2 regions of the Streptomyces sp. JNUCC 63 genome follow, and region 2 is predicted to be linked to the other one. Evidence: riboswitches for the same ligand, from Rfam matches in the RefSeq annotation. Region 2 holds a riboswitch; the other holds the start of a gene.

The links. Region 2 has a riboswitch for cyclic di-AMP ahead of ACX25U_RS04665 (M23 family metallopeptidase). Riboswitches for the same ligand answer to the same signal wherever they lie in the genome.
Region 1: it holds a riboswitch for cyclic di-AMP, as region 2 does, so the genes downstream of both, ACX25U_RS21745 (transglycosylase family protein) here and ACX25U_RS04665 (M23 family metallopeptidase) in region 2, are expected to answer to the same signal.

The regions. Positions count from the first base shown of each region.
Region 1 is NZ_CM135963.1:4,712,739-4,716,901, reverse strand. Features, by position in the region: gene eno (phosphopyruvate hydratase) at 50-1,336, opposite strand; gene ACX25U_RS21745 (transglycosylase family protein) at 1,560-2,276, opposite strand; cyclic di-AMP (ydaO/yuaA leader) riboswitch at 2,281-2,447, opposite strand; gene ACX25U_RS21740 (transglycosylase family protein) at 2,631-3,683, opposite strand; gene ACX25U_RS21735 (cytochrome P450 family protein) at 3,912-4,163, opposite strand, start outside.
Region 2 is NZ_CM135963.1:1,007,163-1,011,325, reverse strand. Features, by position in the region: gene ACX25U_RS04670 (alpha-galactosidase) at 1-1,457, shown strand, start outside; cyclic di-AMP (ydaO/yuaA leader) riboswitch at 1,726-1,917, shown strand; gene ACX25U_RS04665 (M23 family metallopeptidase) at 1,922-2,878, shown strand; gene ACX25U_RS04660 (SGNH/GDSL hydrolase family protein) at 2,992-3,777, shown strand; gene ACX25U_RS04655 (TetR/AcrR family transcriptional regulator) at 3,749-4,163, opposite strand, start outside.

The DNA of each region.
Region 1 (4,163 bases), 3.7 Mb from region 2:
CCGGGTACGGGGACGTACGTACGACGGGCGAAGCCTTACCCTTTGCCGCTCAGTCCTTGAAGCGGGGGAACGCGCTGCGGCCCGCGTACACCGCCGCGTCGTCGAGGATCTCCTCGATGCGCAGCAGCTGGTTGTACTTGGCGACGCGCTCGGAGCGGGCCGGGGCGCCGGTCTTGATCTGGCCGCAGTTGGTGGCGACGGCCAGGTCGGCGATGGTGACGTCCTCGGTCTCGCCGGAGCGGTGGGACATCATGCACTTGAAGCCGTTGCGCTGGGCCAGCTCGACGGCGTCCAGGGTCTCGGTGAGCGAGCCGATCTGGTTCACCTTGACCAGCAGGGCGTTGGCGGCGCCTTCCTCGATACCGCGGGCCAGGCGCTCGGGATTGGTGACGAACAGGTCGTCGCCGACGAGCTGGACCTTGTCGCCGAGCTTGTCGGTGATGACCTTCCAGCCGGCCCAGTCGTCCTCGAACAGCGGGTCCTCGATGGAGACGAGCGGGTAGGCGGCCACCAGCTCCTCGTAGTACTCGGTCATCTCCGCCGCCGAGCGCTCCTTGCCCTCGAAGACGTACTTGCCGTCCTTGTAGAACTCGGAGGCGGCGACGTCGAGGGCGAGGGCGATCTGCTCGCCGGGGGCGTAGCCGGCCTCCTTGACGGCCTCGAGGATGAGGTCCAGGGCCTCGCGGTTGGAGCCGAGGTTCGGGGCGAAGCCGCCCTCGTCGCCGAGGCCGGTGGACAGGCCCTTGCTCTTCAGGACCTTCTTCAGGGTGTGGTAGACCTCGGTGCCCCAGCGCAGGGCCTCGGAGAAGGACTCCGCGCCGATCGGGGCGATCATGAACTCCTGGATGTCCACGTTGGAGTCGGCGTGCGAGCCGCCGTTCAGGATGTTCATCATCGGCACCGGGAGCAGGTGCGCGTTGGGGCCGCCCAGGTAGCGGAAGAGCGGCAGGTCGGACGCCTCGGAGGCGGCGTGGGCGACGGCGAGGGAGACGCCGAGGATGGCGTTGGCGCCCAGCGAGCCCTTGTTGTCGGTGGCGTCCAGGTCGAACATGGCCTGGTCGATCAGCCGCTGCTCGGTGGCGTCGTAGCCGACGAGCTCCGGGCCGATCTGCTCGATCACGGCGAGGACGGCCTTCTCGACGCCCTTGCCCTGGTAGCGGTTGGGGTCTCCGTCACGGAGCTCGATGGCCTCGAAGGCGCCGGTGGAGGCGCCGGACGGGACGGCGGCACGACCCGTGCTGCCGTCGTCGAGGCCGACCTCGACCTCGACCGTGGGGTTGCCTCGGGAGTCCAGGATTTCCCGGGCTACGACGACGTCGATGGACGGCACGAGCATCTCCTTCGTGGATGTGACGCTTGAAGTGCGGGGCGTGTGAGCCTTGCGACTAGAGCCTAACCGTCCGGGGCCGTCGGCCGGCCGACCGACCGTCCCGTGGACGGGGTGGGACAGGCTGACGATACCCTTTTTGTTTCCGGCCGGAACAAAAAAGAGCCCCGCCCCGGTGCGTACGGGGGACACGCACCGGGGCGGGGAGCCCCTGGGGACGGGGGCGGGCCGGTTACTTCAGGTGCAGCTGCTGGCCCGGGTAGATGAGGTCGGCGTTGTCGACGACGTCCTTGTTCAGCTCGAACAGCTTCTGCCAGCCGCCCTGGACGCCGTTCCGCTCGGCGATGGAGCTGAGGGTGTCGCCGGAGACCACCTTGTACTCGCCGTCGCCCTTCTTGACCTTCTCGCCGGTCGGGGTGGTGACGGTCTTCTTCGGGGCCGGGGCCGGACGCGCCGCCGAACGGTTGGCGGCCCGCTGCTCGGTCGAGCGCTTGGTGGTGCCGCTCTTCGCGGAGCTGCTGGAGTCGCCGCTCTTGGAGCCGGCGCTCGACGAGGAGGGGGCGCCGCCGTTGTAGGCGGCACCGGACAGGCCCTTGCCGCAGACCGGCCAGGCACCCTTGCCCTGGCCCGCGAGGACCTTCTCGGCGACGGCTATCTGCTGCGACTTGGCGGCCAGGTCGGCACGCGGGGCGTAGGCGGTGCCGCCGAACGCCGCCCAGGTGGACTTGGTGAACTGCAGGCCGCCGTAGAAGCCGTTGCCGGTGTTGATGGACCAGTTGCCGCCGGACTCGCACCGGGCGACCGCGTCCCACTCGGAGGCGGTGGCGGCGGAGGCGTTGCCGGCCGCCATCAGCGGGGCGGCGACGGCGGCGCCGGTGACACCGGCGAGCGCGACAACGCGACTGGCCTTGGACGGACGACGGTGCTTGCCCTTGCCGGAGAACAGCATGGATGAATCCCCTCACCGACGCCTGCGAGGTGAGCTGTCGGGTTCGGGCCGGTTGAGTTGCCCGGCCGTGCCTCTTCCGCGAGGCACGGCTCCACCCCTAGCCGCTCCGTCAACTGTCCGGCGCGGCACTTACCTTGGGTCCCCCGCTCCTGCCTACGGCGCTTGACGCGACGACTGTTCCCGTGCGGCCGCTGGCAGGATTCGGCGTTCGCGGCAGCCGGGGCTCGCGATGGCGAGCGGTCATGACCGTAGACACGAGATCCGCGGAATTTCAAAGACGATCAGGGCTTCTGAGACTCATCCCACACTTTCACCGAAAGGGACATTCAGTGCGAAGTGTGGCGCGAACTCCCGCTACTTTTGGGCCGTTTCGGCAGGGACATCCAGGGTCTGACCGGCGACGATGTGACCCGGGTCGGCACCGATCGCCTGCTTGTTCGCGTCGTACAGCGCGCTCCATCCACCCTGGAGGCCAAGGGAGTCGGCGATGGACTCGAGGGAGTCGCCGGAGCGGACGGTGTAGGAACTGCTCGCGTTGGTGCGTACGCCGTTGCCGCCGCGTGAGGCGTGACGGCCGGAGGGAGCGGCGGTACGGCTGTCGACCGAGCCCTCGACCGCGCTGCCCCCGCGGTGGCGGCCGGTACCGAGCGCGCCGGTGTCGACCAGCGCCGAAGCGCCCTCGACATAGCCGGAGTTGTCCGAGTCGCCCCATTCGGGCGCGATGGAGGGCGAGGCGGTGGGTGCCGAGGTGTCACTCGCGTCGACTTCGGGCGCGGTGTCGGACTTGGCCGACTTGTCCGCCTTGCCGGGCGAAGAGGCCGAAGGCGACGGCTTCGCCGGAGTCGCGCTCGGCGTGGATGCCGCATCGGACTCGGCGGCGGACGAGTCGGACGAACCGGACGAGTCGCCCGACCCTTGCGACGAGTTGGACAGGCCGAGACCGTTCGACAGGGAGGGGCCGGACTTTCCGGACGAGTTGGAGGATCCGGACGAACCGTCTCCCACACCGGTGTCGACGTTCGCCGCGCCGGACTTCTTGCTGAGCCCGGAGAGCAGTCCGCAGGTCGGCCAGGCGCCGGGGCCCTGGTCGGCGAGCATCTTCTCGGCCACGGCTATCTGCTGGGACCGGCTGGCCTGGTCGGCGCTCGGGGCGTAGTCGAGGCCGCCGTACTTCTCCCAGTCCTCCTGGGTCAACTGCAGCCCGCCGTAGAAGCCGTTGCCGGCGTCGGCGCTCCAGGAGCCGCCGCTCTCGCACTCCGCCACCTTGTCCCACGTGGTGCCGTCCGCCGCGCTGGCTCCGGAGGCGCCCATCAGCGGGATGGCGATGGCGGATCCGGTCACTCCGGCAGCGACGAGGAGAGCCGGAGCCTGACGGGGGCGACGGTGACGACCGTTCCCGGAGAGCATGCGGAGACCTTTCAACCGACAGCAGTGACAACGAGGCGGCGGATACGGCTGGACACCACCACGTTGATGGGTGAAGGTAGCGGCTGTCGATCACTTGTCACAAGTTAATGCCGCGCAGATCACGTGAAGGTCACGTAGTTGAACGCGTGTCACCTTTGCGCTCGTCGGCGGGCAGCCGCAGGCCGGTGCAGGGCCTGCGCACGGCCCTTTTTCCGGCCCTGTCCGGACTTAGGGGTGCGGGGTGAAGCTCACGGGCAGGGTCCGCAGTCCGCGCATGATGAGCCCGCCGCGCCAGCGCAAGTCGCTTGTTTCCGCGTCGAGTTGGAGATCCGGCAGCCGGGTGAACAGGGTGGCGAGGGCGGTCTGGCCCTCCAGCCGGGCGAGCGGGGCGCCGAGGCAGTAGTGGATGCCGTGACCGTACCCGAGGTGTTGGTTGTCACGTCGGCCGAGGTCGAGGACATCGGGGTCGGTGAACCGCTC
Region 2 (4,163 bases):
ACGCCGGCGAGGAGCACGGCGAGGTCTACGGCTGCGCGCTGGGCTGGTCCGGCTCCTGGCGGATCGCCGTCGCCCAGCTCCCCCACGCGCGCGTGCAGATCACCGGCGGCGCCGGGTACGACGACTCGGGGCTGCTGAGGCTTCAGGCCGGAGAGTCGTACACCACCCCCGTCTTCGCCGGCCTGTGGAGCGGCGGCGGCCACGGCGGCGCGAGCCGTACCTGGCACGCCTACCAGCGGACGTACGTCGTCCCGGACGCGGACCGGGACCGGCCGGTGCTCTACAACTCCTGGGAGGCCACGGGGTTCGACATCTCCGAGGAGCGGCAGCGGGCGCTCGCGCGGCGGGCGGCGGCGATCGGCGTGGAGCTGTTCGTGGTCGACGACGGCTGGTTCGGCGCCCGTACCAGTGACCGCGCCGGGCTCGGCGACTGGCGGCCCGACCCCGGCCGGTTCCCCGGCGGCCTGAAGCCGCTCGCCGACCATGTGCACGGCCTCGGCATGGAGTTCGGCATCTGGGTCGAGCCGGAGATGGTCAACCCCGACAGCGACCTGTACCGCGCGCACCCCGACTGGGCGCAGCATCAACCGGGTCGGAAGCGGACGGAGTTCCGTAACCAGCTGGTGCTCAACCTCGCGCGCGAGGACGTCCAGGAGTACCTGTGGGAGCAGCTCCACGGCCTGCTCTCCGGCGCTCCGATCGACTATGTGAAGTGGGACTTCAACCGCTGCTTCACCGACGCCGGCTGGCCCGGGGAGCCGTATCCGCAGCGCCTGTGGACCGACCATGTGCGTGCGCTGTACGCCCTGCTGGACCGGCTGCGGGCCACGCACCCGGGGGTGGCCTTCGAGTCCTGCTCGGGCGGCGGCGGCCGGATCGACCTCGGCATCCTGTCCCGTGCGGACCAGGTGTGGACCTCCGACAACACCGACCCGCTCGACCGGCTGGCCATCCAGCACGGCTTCAGCCACATCCATCCCGCGCGGGTCATGGCCGCCTGGGTCACCGACAGCCCGAACACCATGCTCAACGGGCGCGTCAGCAGCCTGCGCTTCCGCTTCGTGAGCGCCATGGCCGGGGTGCTCGGGGTGGGCGGCGACCTCACCCGGTGGACGGAGGAGGAACTGGCCGAGGCCCGGGACTGGATCGCCCTCTACAAGGAGATCCGGCCCGTGGTCCAGCGCGGCGACCTGTACCGGCTGCGGCCGCCGCGGGGCGGGTTGAGCGCGGTGCAGTACGTCCGCGGGGACGAGACCGTCGTCCTCGCCTGGCTCCAGGCGCAGCACCACGGCGAGCCGCCGCCCGCGCTGCGGCTGCGCGGCCTCGATCCGGCGGCGTCGTACGCATGCGACGAAACCGGGGAAGTGCACCGGGGCGCCGTGCTTCTGCACCACGGGATGCGCACCGGGCTGCGGGGCGACTTCGATGCGACGGTTATTCGCCTCTGCCGCATCTGATCCTTGTGCCTGAATTGCGGCGTTGATTCGAACTCGCCCAGGAATAAGGGTCGCTGGAATCGCTCGCGTGACAAGCCTCATAACGGTGACGGTGCGTTGCTTGTCGTGTTCACGTAATTCTGAGGCCTGTCCAGCAGATTGAAAAACGGACGGGAGATCGAGTTCACGCGGTGTGACCGGTGGTTCCCGTGATGGACCAAGCGAAACGCGTGGAAAGGGAACCGTCCGCTTGTCCCCGCGCGTCCTGGTCGCCTACGGTCCACACCGATCCGGACGGACGCCGAATCCTGCCGCCGTCCGGGACCCGCACACCCACCCGTGCACGGCAGGAGCGGGGGACCCACAGGAACCACCGCCTGTTCCGGTCTTCCGGAACAGGCTTGGGGTGAAGTCGCATCACGCGGCCGGGCAGCTCCAGCCCGAACCCGACAGCTCACCTCGCAGGCGCCGGAGAGGAATTCGCCATGCCCGCGAAGGGTAAGCACCGCCGTCCGAAGACCCAGCGTCTCACCCGCTCCCTCGCCGCCGCCGGAACCGGTGGCGCCGCCCTCGCCCTGCCGTTCGTCGGGGCGGCCGGCGCGCACGCGGCCCCCGCGCACTCCGCGACGGAAAGGGCCGTACAGACCGTGCCGGTGGCCGAGAAGAACACCACCGCCAAGGACACGGACGTACGGACCTACACCGTCCGGGCCGGCGACTGCCTTTCGGCGATCGCCGAGGAGCAGGACGTCCGCGGCGGCTGGCAGCAGCTCTACGCGGACAACCGCCGGGCCGTCGGCGACGACCCGTCGCTGATCCACCCGGGCCTGGAGCTCACCCTCGACGGCAAGGCCGCGACGACCGGCACCACCCGGGCGCCCCAGTCCGCGGCGCCCGACTCGTCCTCGCCGTCCGCGTCCCCCAAGTCGTCCCCCAAGTCGTCCTCCAAGCATTCCTCCGCGCCTTCCCCGTCCTCCGCGTCCTCGGCCCCGAAGGCGAAGACGGCCGCCCGGGCCGCCGAGGCCGTCTCCACCGGCTTCACCCTCCCGGTGGCCGGCAGTGCCGTCGGCACCGGCTACCGCGTGGCCGGCGGCATGTGGTCCAGCGGCTACCACACCGGTGTCGACTTCGCCGTCCCGACCGGCACCCCCGTCAAGGCCGTCGGGGCCGGCACGGTCGTCTCCGCGGGCTGGGGCGGCGCCTACGGCAACCAGGTCGTCATCAAGCTGAACGACGGCCATTACGCCCAGTACGCCCACCTGTCGTCGCTCTCCGTCTCGGCAGGCCAGAGCGTGGGCGCGGGACAGCGGCTCGGCCTGTCCGGCGCCACCGGCAACGTGACCGGCCCGCACCTGCACTTCGAGATCCGTACCACGCCGAACTACGGCTCGGACGTCGACCCGGCCGCCTACCTCCGCTCGCACGGCGTCGCCTTCGGCTGACGACCGTGGCTTATCTCACCGTCCGTCAACCCCTGCCTACGGTCGCGTAGGTCACATCCGAAGGTGAATCATGGGCCGATGTGGCAGACGATTCGAAGAGTGACAGCAGATCAGTGATCGGGTCGTACGTGGCGGTGGGGGACAGCTTCACCGAGGGCGTCGGCGATCCCGGCCCCGACGGGGCGTTCGTCGGCTGGGCCGACCGGTTCGCCGTACTGCTCGCCGACCGGCGGCCCGAAGGCGACTTCCAGTACACCAACCTCGCCGTGCGCGGAAAACTGCTCGACCAGATCGTGACGGACCAGGTCCCGAAGGCCGTCGGACTCGCCCCCGACCTGGTCTCGTTCTGTGCGGGCGGCAACGACATCATCCGGCCCGGCACCGACCCGGACGACGTGGCCGACCGCTTCGAGAAAGCGGTCGCCCGGCTCACCGCCGTCGCCGGCACCGTCCTGGTGACGACCGGCTTCGACACCCGGGGCGTGCCCGTGCTCAAGCACCTGCGCGGCAAGATCGCCACGTACAACGGGCATGTACGGGCCATCGCCGACCGCTACGGCTGCCCGGTGCTCGACCTGTGGTCGCTGAAGACCGTCCAGGACCGCCGCGCCTGGGACCACGACCGCCTGCACCTCTCACCCGAGGGGCACACGCGCGTGGCGCTGCGCGCCGGCCAGGTTCTCGGCGTCGACGTCCCGGCCGACCCGGAACAGCCCTGGCCGCCGCTGCCGCCGCGCGGCACGCTGGAGATCCGACGTGACGACGTGCACTGGGCGCGCGAGTACCTGGTGCCGTGGATCGGCCGCCGGCTGCGCGGCGAGTCCTCGGGCGACCGTGTGACGGCCAAGGGCACCCTGTCGCCGGACGACATCAGGATGCGGATCGAGTCGGTGGCCTGACAGCCGGCGCGCTCAACGCCTCCCGCGCCAGGCCCAGTTCCCGGGCGAGTGCCTCGTCCACCCAGCGCTGGGCCCGGGCGCGGGAGACCGCGCCGTCGTAGGCCGTCATCTGCACGGCGAGGCCGTCCAGAAGGGCCGTCAGACGCAGGGCCGTGCCGGCGGCGTCCGGGCAGTGGAACTCGCCGGCCGCCACCCCTTCCGCGACCACCTCGATGATGGCCGCCTTCCACTGCCGGTCGAGATCCCGGGCGACCTCCCGCAACGAGGGCTCGCGCAGAGCGGCCGCCCAGCCCTCGATCCACAGCCGCCAGCCCTTGGCCTGCCCGGTCGGCGCGTACCAGCGCACGGCGGAGCGCAGCCGGCGCAGGGCCGTCGTACGGCGGTCG